DNA from 2 places in the Clostridium cellulovorans 743B genome. Region 2 is predicted to be linked to the other one. Evidence: a T-box and tRNA genes for the amino acid it is inferred to sense, from the RefSeq annotation. Region 2 holds a T-box; the other holds one or more tRNA genes.

Region 1 (7,218 bases), 1.8 Mb from region 2:
AGACGTCTTTTACACAACTTTGAGAGCCCCCGCAAGACTCCATTTCCATCTTAATAACAATCCTATTTTCTTTAGTTTTAAAGCACATTAGATCATAGTATCTCACACCATGCCTGTTAAAATTATGTATAAGCAATTCTTCAAGGTCTCCATTGAAACAAACTTCCTCATTGAATTCCTCACTTATTTCTTCTACAGACCTCCCCATATTTTCTATCTGATTTGATAATATTTCTCTACCTTCACAAAGTCTTTGTCTCCACATCTCACTTATAACAAAGTTATTCATTAACTCCTCAGCATTCTTTATAAGCACCGTCCTCTTTACACATTTTCTTTCTAACTCATCTGGAAGTGCTACGGTGCCATAATCATATTGTTCTAATAATTCTTGGAAAGCCGAATGTGTCAAATAAAATTCTCTTTTCCAACAAATATTATACATATTACAACTTGAACAAACCCTATCAGCTAAGTTCTCTACAATCCTTGTACTTTTCTGCTTCATTGCTAACTTATCATTATCAGCTAAATCATCAAGAACCTTAGATATATTATGAAGAACCTTAGAAAAGTTATTTAACTTCTCTTTATAAATTTCCTTTATTTTAGAATTATAATTTTCCTTTAATATTTCTTCTTTTTTATTTATATTCAATTCTTTCTTGAATCTCTCATAAATTTTACTTGGAGTTAATAAGAATATTGCTGTGCTAATCAACGCCTCAATCATTGAAAAATCCATCTGAAACTTGCTATATATAAGTAGTAATACGATAGATATTATACAAGCCAGAGAACTAACTATCTTTCCAAGTTCTTTAAATACACCTGTTGCAAGGCCTGCTAATGCAAGCAAACTTATATAATCTATCATAGAATTAGTTGACATACCACAAATAACACCAACAGCAGCACCTATAGAGGCCCCTACGGCACTTCCATTTATGTATCCCAAAATCATAGTTATAATAATTGCAACAATATTTATTAACGATATTCCATAGATTTCAATACCCCAAGTTCCTGAAACCATAAGCGCTAAAAGAATAGCCATAGCTATAGTTTCTTCACTAGAATATATGTATCGAGTATTTAAATTTTTAAAAGACTTTATAGAATAAACCAAAAGTAGAAATATTGGTATTATAGTGACTACATCCAATAAAGTTGTAATAATAATTACATCTATAGAATAGTGATGCACAATAAATGTATAAATAATTTCTATAATCAAAATGATTGTTCCTACAAAAACACTATCTTCTTTTATAGATTTTTTTCCTGCAATTAAGTTATAAAAAACTATAGCAGCAATTAAAAATAAATATAGCCATAAATTATTAATACGATCAACTAAGGTTACATACCCTACAAATGTACCAAAAGCCGAGCAAAGACTATAATTAAACCTTTTTATTCGCCCTGTTGCTGCAACAAAGGAAATTCCAAAGGGTGCCGTATCATTAATAAGGCATACTCTACTTATTAAAAATGAACATACAAACAGTCCTATAAATTTCACTATGTCCCTTTTGGAGATCTTAGCCTTTTCATCCTTATCTTCTTTTGTTACCCGTTTATACTCCATCATATCTGCGCCATACTGCACTATATAACCCCCTCTGATTATTAAGTAAGGTCATTATATCAGAGTTGTATGGAAATCTTTGTCATTAGTTAGGTGTTAATTAAATAATCGTAGGACAAATAAAATTTATTTTTTATTGAAACTACAAATATATGCTGAAATTATAAAAATATTCACAAGATAAATATAAGTTAATGTTAATTTTTGTAACATATCTTAACTACTAATTTTATAAATCACGAATTCCGTAATAAACTAATTAAAAAAGATATATAATTTAATCAAAAGAAATCCTTCTTATCATTTCATAAAAAGTTTACTTATTATGATTATATTTTTAAGTCTATCCTCAATTCTTACATTTTATAATTTCTTATATAAAATCAGGACCACCCGTCAAACGGGTGGTTTGCTTTAGCCCTATAAGGGCATGTTACTGGCCGTGCTACTCGCACATTGAGCGGTTTGCCAACCGCATACCTTTACTGGCTGCACCTAAAAGGTGCTTTATTTTTTGCCTTTGTTTACTGATTCACCCGTAAACGGGTCAATAAATTCTTTCAAGCTCATTTGTTCATATGCTAAATCTTCCTGTATTTGATTCTTTATGTATTCTTCTATTATCTTTTTGTTTCTTCCAACTGTATCAACGTAATAGCCTTTACACCAAAATTGCCTATTCCCATATTTATATTTCAAATTTGCATGTCTGTCAAAAATCATCAATGAACTCTTACCTTTCAAATACCCCATAAACTGAGAGACACTTAACTTCGGAGGTATACTTACAAGCATATGTATATGATCCTTACATGCATTTGCTTCAATAATTTCTACTCCTTTATGTTCACATAACTTTCTAAGTATTACCCCTATATCCGCTTTTATTTTTCCATATATGATTTGTCTCCTATACTTTGGTGCGAAGACTATGTGATATTTACAATTCCATTTACTATGTGCTAAACTACTATTATCCATTACGGATATACCTCCTTTGTACTTTTGGTTGTGGTCGGCAAACCTACTACCATTTTACATTGGAGGTATTCTTTTTTTCTACTCATCGCTAGAAGCTTTTTAGAACCACAGGTAAAACCTGTGGTATTCGTAAAACAACAAAACTCCACATTTTATTGTGGAGTTATCTGGTAGCGGAAATAGGACTTGAACCTACGACACTTCGGGTATGAACCGAATGCTCTAGCCAACTGAGCTATTCCGCCTTATTATTCTATTTTAATGGTTGCGGGGGCAGGACTTGAACCTACGACCTTTGGGTTATGAGCCCAACGAGCTGCCAACTGCTCCACCCCGCGATATTATTTTTAAATGGTGCCGAAGACCGGAATCGAACCGGTACGATGTGTTAGCATCGCAGGATTTTAAGTCCTGTGCGTCTGCCAGTTCCGCCACTTCGGCACATTTGGTAGCGGAAATAGGACTTGAACCTACGACACTTCGGGTATGAACCGAATGCTCTAGCCAGCTGAGCTATTCCGCCTTATTATCTTTTAATGGTTGCGGGGGCAGGACTTGAACCTACGACCTTTGGGTTATGAGCCCAACGAGCTGCCAACTGCTCCACCCCGCGATATTATTTTTAAATGGTGCCGAAGACCGGAATCGAACCGGTACGATGTGTTAGCATCGCAGGATTTTAAGTCCTGTGCGTCTGCCAGTTCCGCCACTTCGGCACGTACTCTTGCGTCGCTTCTTTATATTGTATCTCAGCGACAAGATTTATTATATAATAGGTTTTCATATATGTCAACACATAATTTTAATTTTTTTAATGGAACCTGAATTCAATCATAGGAATATACTAATTTTAGGGACAGAGTTATTTTACCTGATCCCTAGAGGTGAAAATGATGGCTGAATTAATAAAACACGATTATTGTCATGTAGCTATAACTATAGTTATTAGAAATCGACCTGTGGCTGAGGCTTTGACTGGAGAAGTTCTTTCTGTAGGCGACAATTTTGTAAGAATAAGAGAAACAGCACCTCCAAATAGAATTTTAAATATTAATATAGATGCTATAGATTATTTCTATTAGAATCGTTTTGTAGTTTATAAAGGTTTGGAGATTTTCCAAACCTTTCTCTAAAGGAGACTACTATGGATATATATAACTTTTTATTAATCTTACTTTTATCAAACTTAAAAAAAGATCTCAATAAAAGTTCAAACAGAAACATAGTACTAAACCTAAATAGTAGCTCCAAAAATTCTCAGGAAGCTATGGAAACTTCAGCAACGCACTTTTTAGAAAACGAATTTGAAAATTGCAAAAACATATCGAATATACTCAATAACAATTGCGGGCTCGAGTGTATAATAGACTTTACTAAAAAAAATTCTATACCACTATCAAAAGATAATTCAGCTTTATCTCTAAATATTAATGATCACCCTTATATAAAAAAAGCTTTAGATACCTTTATCAACGAAAACTACCAAGGAAAAACAATAACCATTGAACCCACTAGTGGACATTCAATAACTGGTGAACTTGTTTCCATTAAAGATACTTTTATTTCTATAAAAACTGAAGATGGAAAATTAATCTTCTTTAAAAATGACAACATAAATTATTATTATTAATAACGTTCTAAACTACCGATGGCTGAAGTTTTATATAAACTTCTTAAATGATTTGAAACTTGAAACTTTTAACACTTTTATAGTTCATTTTTTGAAAAAGCTATTTTTTTAAATAAAAATACTGCTTAGAATACCTTTTTTATCTAAGCAGTATTTTTATTCTTGCCTTACAAGAAACTATTTCATAACTGATTTTTTGCTTTTTCCTTTTACGTCTTGATGTTTCTTTATATCTTGGAATCTTTCCTCACTGTCTTTAAGGAATTTTGAAAGCTTATCTTCAAAATCGCCACCACTTCTTTGATTTTTATTCCAGTCAATTTCCATTGGTCTAACGGTCTTTTTTGTTGGATTCGCTTGTTTAATAGATAGACTGATTTTCCCATCTTCTTCAACTGATAGAACTTTCACCTTAACCTTATCTTGTTCTTTAAGATGTTCTTTGATATCTTTGACATAATTATCCGCAACTTCAGATATATGTACAAGACCTGTCTTCCCCTCTACCTCTACAAATGCGCCAAACTTGGTTATATTAACAACCACTCCATCTACTATTGTTCCTGCCTTTAAAGCCATGTTGAAAAAATTCCTCCTTAATATTTATCCTGTTTTAATTGTTTAATTATTTATTGCCATCTACCACTGGTATTTCGCCATTTTTGATTAAATCGCTATTTTCTCTAGCTTTTTTTTCTATGAATAGATCTGATGAGGACATATTTACTTCATCTTGCAACTTTTCATTTTCTTCTGTTTCTACTTGTAACTGCGACTTTATTTCCTTCATATCTTTATTTATTCTTATGAAAGTAGTAACTTGATGAACAAGCATAAAGCAGATATAAACTGTAAAAATAGCAAATAAAAGCTTTCTAAGCTTAAATTTTTTCATATCCATTCACCTACAATTCCATTCTTACTACTATTGTAAAGTGTTTTCTTATCTAATTCAAGCTAATTTTTCTTTTTATTTTCAAGTAATAGCTGGAACGGATATTTGGCATAATTTATAGTTATCCTTAACACTTTTCCTAGAGCTAGATAACACCTATAATTAAATTTAATCATAATTTTGCTTACATATCTTAAATATATGTAAAGCCCTAAGGCTATATACATGTATGCATAAGGACCTAAAATAGCATAATTAGTAAAAAGTAAAAAAACAAAGGCAATAGAAGAAGCAAATATCCAGAATAAAACATCTTCTATAGCTGTGACAATTTTATTTTTATTATTAAGACCTCTTAAAACTCTATAGACATCATACATTATTCCCATTATCATACCGGTTAAAAAGCTAGACAATAAAATTATAAGCTGATAATTCCATTTTAACAGCATAATACACCTCTACTTAAACAACTTAGTCATTAAACTCTCGTTAGTTTTTTTGCTGCCAGTATAAACTATAGAATCTATTTTGCCCATAATGTTTACTTCACCATTATGAACATCCAACTTGTTCATCTTTAAATTCTCACCTTTTATAATTAATGGTCCTTGATTTGTATTTAAACGAATTTGTTCTTCATTAAATCTAATTACTTCAACTACGCCTGTTATAAATGCTTCTTTTCTATTTTTTAAGGTGATATTGCCTTGTTTCTCTTCAATTCTAATTTCTTTTTTTACTTCCATACTATCCCCTCCTATCACATAATGTATATGATTCAGAAGGAGTATTTATGCATTACTCTTCTCCATTTCCTTCTTCCGTATCTTCTTCGCCTGCTATTATCTCATACATACCTTTAGCATTATCTTTAGTTACATGATTTGCTATGTTAACTATTTTAGCTTTTAAAGATCTATTAGCATATAAAATTTCTATTACATCGTCTTCTTTAACTTCAGAACTTGGCTTAGCCACTTTACCATTTATAATAACTCTTCCACTTTCACAAGCTTCTTTTGCCACAGTTCTTCTTTTTATTATTCTTGATACTTTTAAATATTTATCTAATCTCATAATATCCTCCAATTATTTCTAAAAGAATATATCTTAGACACCTACAAAAAAAACCTAGACTTTTAATCTAGGTTCTTTTTGCCATAGTCCATTTTATGTATAAAAAGAATTATTTATTTACTCTATCTTTTAATTCTTTTCCAGCCTTAAATGATGGAACTGATGATGCAGGTATTTTTATTTCTTCTTTTGTTCTTGGGTTTCTTCCTGTTCTTTCAGCTCTTTCTTTAACTTCAAAAGTACCGAATCCAACTAATTGAACCTTTTCCTTCTTTTCTAATGCTTCTTGAATACTTTCCATGAAACCTTTTAATGCTGCTTCAGCATCTTTTTTTGTTAAACCTGATTTTTCTGCAATACTACTTATTAATTCTGTTTTATTCACTTTCGTTCCCTCCTTAAAGTGAGTATCTAATTCTTCTATTCTTCAAAAATACTAGAATTCCTTCTTTATCTAGGAATTTATAACTTTGTTACCTAATTCTTTTTATATTCTCTGCTTTTTTTGCCTCATCCCATAGTTCATCCAACTTCTCTATAGGTAGATCTTTGAATACAAAATTCCTCTTAACACAAAGCTGTTCCATAAATTCAAAACGTCTTATGAATTTATCTACAGTATACTTTAATGCAAACTCTGGGTTAATGTCAAGGATTCTTGAAACATTTACCACTGAAAAGAATAAATCTCCTACTTCTTCTAATATTTTTGACTGATCTTTTGTTTTATATACATCCTTTATTTCTTGAAGTTCTTCTAGCACCTTATCCATAGCAGGTTCTACTGAATCCCAGTCAAAACCCACCTTAGCTGCCTTTTCTTGTACCTTATGTGCTTTTATCAACGCTGGGAGAGCATTTGCTATATTCTTCATAGCTTCTGACTGAGAAGTTATACCCTTCTCTGCCTTTTTTAGTTCATCCCAATTTTTTAGAACTTCATTGCTATTTTCACAAGAAATATCCCCAAAAACATGAGGATGTCTATAAATCATCTTATCACAGATACCCTTTACAATATCATTTTCGTTGAAATATCCT
Region 2 (7,218 bases):
TACTTTATAGATATATGAGTGCTTATTGAGAAAATTGCATAACTCAAAAACAAAGCATTTGTATAAAATCAATATTTTGAAAGGAATGATGGGAATGAAAGTCAAACAATTAGTGAAAAAGACTACAGTTAGTGTTGCTACATTAGCTATCTTTTCCACAATGCTTGGGGTACAAGCACACTCTGAAACTGTAAGCAAGACTTACAATTATGCAGAAGCATTTCAAAAATCAATGTACTTTTATGATGCAGAGAAATGTGGAGCAGGTATTACAGGTGGAAAGTTAGAATGGAGAGGGGATTGTCATACTGATGATGCAAAGATCCCTTTAGTGCCAGCAGGAAAAGGCGCTGATGGTGCAATGGCAGAGAAAGGTGTTTCCTTAACTCAAGAATTTATTGATGCCAACAGAAAATATCTAGATCCTGATGGTGATGGAACTGTTGATTTAAGTGGTGGTTTTCATGATGCAGGAGACCATGTTAAGTTTGGGTTACCTGGCTCTTATGCAGCAGCTACTTTAGGTTGGGGTTTTTATGAATTTAAAGATGCTTATGCCAGAATCGGTGAAGAAGCTCATATGAGAGATTTATTAAAGTGGTATTCAGATTATTTCTTACGTTGTACTTTCATGAATGAAAATGGAGAAGTTGTGGCTTTCTGCTATCAAGTTGGAGAAGGAAGCTCCGACCACAGCTACTGGGGTGCGCCAGAACTTCAACCTACACTTAGACCTGCATATTTTGCAACTCCGCAGACTCCTGCTAGTGACCAAGTTGCTGGAGCTGCTGCAGCACTTGCGATAATGTATTTAAATACGAAAGATACTGATGCTGCCTATGCTGAAAAATGTTTAAGTACTTCAAAAGCTCTTTATAATTTCGCAGTTAAGTATCGTGGACTTGGATACTCTGGAGGGTTCTATGGTTCATCTTATGATGAGGATGAACTTTCTTGGGCAGCAGTATGGCTTAATATTGCAACAGGAGAAAAATCTTATATTAATGACATAGTTGAGGTTTCTCCAGATGGACGTTATTTAGGCTATCTTGGAAAGATAATTAAATCTACTCAGGATGATTGGCAAAATATTTGGTGTCATAGCTGGGATGTTGTTTGGGGTGGTGTATTTGCGAAGCTAGCTCCAATAACTAATACAGAGAGAGATTGGTACATATTTAGATGGAACATCGAATATTGGTCAGGGGTTCCACATGAAGACCCAAGTGACAAAACCTTTATGGCTGCTACTCCAGGTGGGTTCAAGGTAGTAAATACTTGGGGCTCAGCACGTTATAATTCAGCTGAACAATTATGTGCCTTAGTATATAAGAAGGAAACTGGTAGTAGTGATTTCGATGCATGGGTTAAGAGCCAAATGAATTATATATTAGGTGATAATCCTTTGAATAGATGCTATGAGGTAGGTTATGCAGAGAATTCAGCAAAGCATCCACATCACAGAGCTGCTCATGGTTCTATAACTAACAACATGGGTGTCCCAAATGAACACAGACATACTCTTTGGGGAGCTTTAGTAGGAGGTCCAGACCAGACTGATAGCCATAAAGATGATACAACGGACTTTGTAGGTAATGAGGTTGCAGTAGATTACAATGCAGGTTTTGTTGGAGCTTTAGCAGGTATAACTAAATATTTTGGACAAGATCAAATGCCACTTGAAAATTTTCCACTAAAAGAAGCTCCTGTAGATGAATTCTTTGTGGAATCAAAACTTGAGCAGGAAAATGGTGAAAGAACACAGGTTACAATAAGAGCCAACAATCTTACAGTACATCCACCTCATACTGAAGACACAATAAAGGTTAGATATTTCTTTAATATATCTGAGCTTATGCAATATAACCAAGGAATAGATGCGATAACTTGTCCTGTTATGTACGATCAATCAAATACTGTTGATGTTAAGGGTGCAACTATAAGTGCTCCAGTTGAATGGGATAAAGAAAAGGGTATTTATTATGTTGAAATTGATTGGAGTGGCAATGCTATATACGGTTCTAGAGAATTCCACTTTGGACTTGTAACAGGTCAAGATTCAAATTGGAAGGCTCATTGGGACCCTACTAATGATTGGAGCCGCCAAGGTGTAACAGAAGAATATGCTCAAAACCCTCATATATCAATGTATGTTAATGGAAAGAAAGTATTCGGAGAAGAGCCAACAACAAAAGTTCTAGTAATTAAAGGTGATGCTGATGGGAACGGAAAGGTTACAGCCATTGATTTAGCATACATTAAGAAATATATTTTAGGCCAAGGTAGCATAATTTTCCCAGGAGGCATAGAAGTAGTAGATATGAATGGAGATGGTGTAATAAATGCAATTGACCTTGCCCTCTTAAAGAAGGCTTTATTAGGACTTTAAATTAATCAATCAATTGATCAAGGATAAAAATATATAGGTTCCAGTAATGTTTCTACATTGAATGCGTATAACATTTATGAAATTAATGTAGATTTCTAATTGGAATATATAGATAAATTATAAAGGCTGTCTAGGTAACTAAAACTTCCATAGGCAGTCTTTATGTATTAAATAAATATAAATAAAGTTGATATATTAATAGTTTTAGAGTTTCAGTACAATATCTATGTAGATGTAAGAACAAAGAATACTATATATTTCCCTATTTTAATGAAGTCAAAAGTAGAATAAATAATTTTAGGAGAAGGTTTATGAAAGATATGAAATTTACAGTTGAAGAAGCTATAAGCTTTTCAAAGGAAGGAAAAATAGAAGAATGGGTTCATTTATTTTTGAATTCTGTAGGAAATAATGTGCCTTTTTCAGAAGGACTAAAATTGCAAAAAAGATATTGGACAGGTCCCTTGCTTATAAGTATTGATAAGTTAAGACGATGCTGTGGTCCAGAACCAGGTATGGAATATTACAATCCACCAGAGCATTGGGAGCCTCGCATTTTCAACTTACAAGAACTTATTCGTAAAGGTTGGGGCATGCCACCTTTAATAGTACAGCATGAAGGAGATGACTTTAGAATAAACGATGGAAATCATCGAGTTGAGGCTATGACTAGAGAAGGTATTGAAAAATGTTGGGTTATTATTTGGAATTCACATTATCAGGATGATATTAATGATTTTTACTAGAGTTTTTATAGATACCTAAAGTCAAAGATTAAATTATTCGTCTAAACTTTGACTTTAGGATTTAATGATATCAAGAAAAATATTTATGTATAATCTTAGCTTTATTCAAATATGTTAAAGTGATTTATTTTGTGGATAATTCAAATTTAGTTGTTGATATATGTATGGATTATATACAAGGCAATGTATTTTGAAAAAAGGTTAAGAGCCTATGTATCAGAGAAAAAAGTTATGGGAAACATATTGACATAAGTGCATTTGTTTACTATATTAATAAAAAGGCCATGAAAAGAGCAGTAGTTATTTTTAAAACTTACAGAGAGTTCCTTTTGCTGAGATGGAACAGTGGACAATTTAATGAAACAAGTCTTGGAGCTGCATACGGATCCTATTTTATCCATAGGTGATGCTATGACGTTTGTTCACGTTACAGAACTAGGGTATAATTTTGTACTTGATAAGGTTAGTATGGTGACATACTAATGAAATAGGGTGGCAACGCGGTATAATCGCCCCTACAAATTATTTGTAGGAGGTGTTTTTTTTACGTTTTTTTATGCAAAGATAGGATTATATTTTAAGGAGTGTTCATTATGAAAGATAAAAAAATAGAAAGACCTATATTTCCTAAAAAAGCTATTATAACTGCGGGAATGCCATATGGTAATAAAGATTTACATTTTGGTCATGTAGGTGGCGTGTTTGTTCATGCTGATACCTTCGCAAGATTTTTAAGAGATAGAATTGGAAATGAAAATGTTATATTTGTCTCAGGAACAGATTGCTATGGCTCACCTATTTCAGCGAGTTATTTAAAGCTTGTAGAGGAAGGAAAATATGAAGGGTCTATAGAGGAGTATGTTCGTGAATATCATGAAAAACAAAAGGAAGTTTTAGAGAAATACGAAATGAGCATGAATCTATACGCAGCTTCTGCCTTGGATAGAGCTGGTGAAATTCATAAAGGTGTATCGGAAGAAATATTTAATAAGTTATATGACAATGGGTATTTAGCAAAAGCTTCTTCACCACAGTTTTATGACCCTGATTTTAAGGTGTTTCTAAATGGCAGGCAAGTAGTTGGGAAATGTCCTATTGAAGGGTGTAGCTCAGACAAAGGTTATGCAGATGAATGTGATTTAGGTCATCAATATATGCCAGATGAATTAATTGACCCAAAGAGTATTTTATCTGGGAAAACACCTGAATTAAGAAAGGTGACAAATTGGTATTTTAAATTAGAGGAGTATAACAATACCTTAGCTGAAAGGGTAGATTATTTAAGGGCAAATTCTAACTTACGAAAAAATTTATTAAATACCATAGAAGAATCTCTAAAACCACCAGTCATTTTTGTAAAACGTAAGCAACTAGAAGGTATTACAGATTTAGAAGAAAAATTACCGAAGCATAGGACGATTGATGAACCTAAAAAGCCTTCTATTACTTTTGTGTTTGAAAGTCTAGAGGATAGAGATATTGCAAGAGGGGTATTTGATGAAGTTGGAGTTCGTTTTAGAACCGGTAAGACCTTAGTACCTTTTAGGTTATCAGGAAATGTTGAGTGGGGTATACCAGTGCCAGATAAGGAAGAGCTGAAAGCTTTAACCTTTTGGGTTTGGCCTGAATCTTTATGGGCTCCTATTTCTTTTACAAAAACATATCTTGAAACCATAGGTAAGAATCCTGACCAATGGACAGAGTGGTGGCATTCCGAGGATTCAAAGGTATATCAATTTATTGGAGAAGATAATGTTTATTTTTACGGGATTGCTGAAATGGCAATGTTTATGGCTTTAGAGGGGATTAAAGCTGGAGATAAAATAGATTGGGATAAGATAAATCTTCCACACTTGATTGCTAACAGCCATCTATTATTTATGAATAAAAAAGCAAGTAGTAGTGGTGCTGTAAAACCACCTATGGCAAGAGAATTATTAGAATATTATACACCAGAGCAATTACGTATGCATTTCCTGAGCTTAGGACTTTCAAAGGGAAGTGTTAGTTTTATGCCACAAGTATTCATGGAGGAAAAAGATAAACAAGGCCCTGATACAGTTTTAAAAGATGGCAATTTGTTGACTAACGTATTTAATAGACTTGTCCGTTCTTGTTTTTACACGGCACAAAAGCATTTTAATGGTACAATACCAGTAGGTGAAATTAGTGATAGTATTATGGAAGAATCAAAAGAAGCTATTCTTACCTATGAAAGGCATATGTATAATCACGAATTTCATAGCTTAATTTACGTTTTAGATAGCTACATTCGTAATATGAACAAGTATTGGGTAAATAATATGAGAGTAGCAGATACTAGCGATGATAATGCACTTAGAAAACAAGTTCTGATAGATGCCTTTCATGCCGTTAGAACTGTTACAACTTTAATTCATCCAATTGCACCAAAGAGCTGTGAAAAGGTAAGAGAATATCTAAATGTTAATGAAAACCTTTGGAATTGGGAATATATTTTTGAGCCAGTTTATAAATTTATAGTTGATCAAACTATGCATAAGTTAAAGTTTTTAGAGCCACGAGTGGACTTTTTTGAAAAGCATCAATCACAAATTTCTTTCTAGATTCAAAGATTGAATTTTAGAATTATATACTGAATATCTAGTTTAATTTATATTTGGTTGTTGGGTTGGTAGTTCATTATATATAAAGTACTACATAATATAAAGGATTCCACTTCATAGCTAAGTTAATATGTTAGTTCATTATATATAAATTTACCATCAGTCGAATGTTTCATTACAATTTATTAGTGATTCAGGTTTCATCATATATCTCAAATACCACCTGTAGATGTAGTTATTTACAGGTGGTTATATTTTTGTTTTACGAATACCACAGGTTTTACCTGTGGTTCTAAAAAGCTTCTAGCGATGAGTAGAAAAAAAGAATACCTCCAATGTAAAATGGTAGTAGGTTTTCCGACCACAACCAAAAGTACAAAGGAGGTATATCCGTAATGGATAATAGTAGTTTAGCACATAGTAAATGGAATTGTAAATATCACATAGTCTTCGCACCAAAGTATAGGAGACAAATCATATATGGAAAAATAAAAGCGGATATAGGGGTAATACTTAGAAAGTTATGTGAACATAAAGGAGTAGAAATTATTGAAGCAAATGCATGTAAGGATCATATACATATGCTTGTAAGTATACCTCCGAAGTTAAGTGTCTCTCAGTTTATGGGGTATTTGAAAGGTAAGAGTTCATTGATGATTTTTGACAGACATGCAAATTTGAAATATAAATATGGGAATAGGCAATTTTGGTGTAAAGGCTATTACGTTGATACAGTTGGAAGAAACAAAAAGATAATAGAAGAATACATAAAGAATCAAATACAGGAAGATTTAGCATATGAACAAATGAGCTTGAAAGAATTTATTGACCCGTTTACGGGTGAATCAGTAAACAAAGGCAAAAAATAAAGCACCTTTTAGGTGCAGCCAGTAAAGGTATGCGGTTGGCAAACCGCTCAATGTGCGAGTAGCACGGCCAGTAACATGCCCTTATAGGGCTAAAGCAAACCACCCGTTTGACGGGTGGTCCTGATTTTATCAATTAATGTTAATAGAAAAAGTGAGGGATAGAAAATTTGACAACTATATCATTAAATGATATAGTTCAATTATGGATATATCATTTAATGATATACTTGGAATTGGAAGGAGAACTTTATGCCAAGGAAAGATTCTATTGATATTGGAGAACTAACGGATTCAGCTTTTTATATTCTATCTAGCGTCATTGAAGAAAAGCATGGATACCTAATTATGAAAACTATTGAGAAGTTTACTAATAATGAAGTTACTATTGGACCTGCATCACTTTATACAACACTGAAAAAGCTTTTATCAGCAGAGTTAGTGGAGTTAAGCCCTAGTGCAGAGGAAAATAAAAAGGTATATAAAATAACAGGTAAAGGGCGAGAAATGCTCATAAAAGAGATTGAACGTAAAAAGCAGATGGTGAAATTCGCTGAGAATTGTTTTGAATTAGAAAAGGGGGATATTCATGGACAATAAATATTTAATAATTAATGGCCTTGCCTTTAGTG

What was found. A T-box is a leader RNA that pairs with one kind of tRNA and senses whether it is charged. The one in region 2 lies ahead of CLOCEL_RS04690 (methionine--tRNA ligase), so its partner is inferred to be a tRNA-Met.
Region 1: it has a tRNA-Met gene. The T-box ahead of CLOCEL_RS04690 (methionine--tRNA ligase) is inferred to sense a tRNA for this amino acid. The anticodon was not compared.

What each region holds. Positions count from the first base shown of each region.
Region 1 covers NC_014393.1:4,569,333-4,576,550, forward strand. Annotated here, with positions in the region: gene spoIIE (stage II sporulation protein E) at 1-1,612, opposite strand, end outside; gene tnpA (IS200/IS605 family transposase) at 2,099-2,572, opposite strand; tRNA gene CLOCEL_RS18945 (tRNA-Met) at 2,741-2,817, opposite strand; tRNA gene CLOCEL_RS18950 (tRNA-Met) at 2,835-2,910, opposite strand; tRNA gene CLOCEL_RS18955 (tRNA-Leu) at 2,925-3,013, opposite strand; tRNA gene CLOCEL_RS18960 (tRNA-Met) at 3,019-3,095, opposite strand; tRNA gene CLOCEL_RS18965 (tRNA-Met) at 3,110-3,185, opposite strand; tRNA gene CLOCEL_RS18970 (tRNA-Leu) at 3,200-3,288, opposite strand; gene CLOCEL_RS18975 (hypothetical protein) at 3,466-3,654, shown strand; gene CLOCEL_RS18980 (LSm family protein) at 3,717-4,202, shown strand; gene CLOCEL_RS18985 (S1 domain-containing RNA-binding protein) at 4,380-4,781, opposite strand; gene CLOCEL_RS18990 (FtsB family cell division protein) at 4,828-5,097, opposite strand; gene yabQ (spore cortex biosynthesis protein YabQ) at 5,160-5,549, opposite strand; gene yabP (sporulation protein YabP) at 5,559-5,846, opposite strand; gene CLOCEL_RS19005 (RNA-binding S4 domain-containing protein) at 5,899-6,177, opposite strand; gene CLOCEL_RS19010 (HU family DNA-binding protein) at 6,287-6,562, opposite strand; gene yabN (bifunctional methyltransferase/pyrophosphohydrolase YabN) at 6,651-7,218, opposite strand, start outside.
Region 2 covers NC_014393.1:1,133,881-1,141,098, forward strand. Annotated here, with positions in the region: gene CLOCEL_RS04680 (glycoside hydrolase family 9 protein) at 95-2,389, shown strand; gene CLOCEL_RS04685 (ParB/Srx family N-terminal domain-containing protein) at 2,701-3,135, shown strand; T-box leader at 3,411-3,655, shown strand; gene CLOCEL_RS04690 (methionine--tRNA ligase) at 3,729-5,720, shown strand; gene tnpA (IS200/IS605 family transposase) at 6,116-6,589, shown strand; gene CLOCEL_RS04700 (PadR family transcriptional regulator) at 6,839-7,186, shown strand; gene CLOCEL_RS04705 (DUF2812 domain-containing protein) at 7,176-7,218, shown strand, end outside.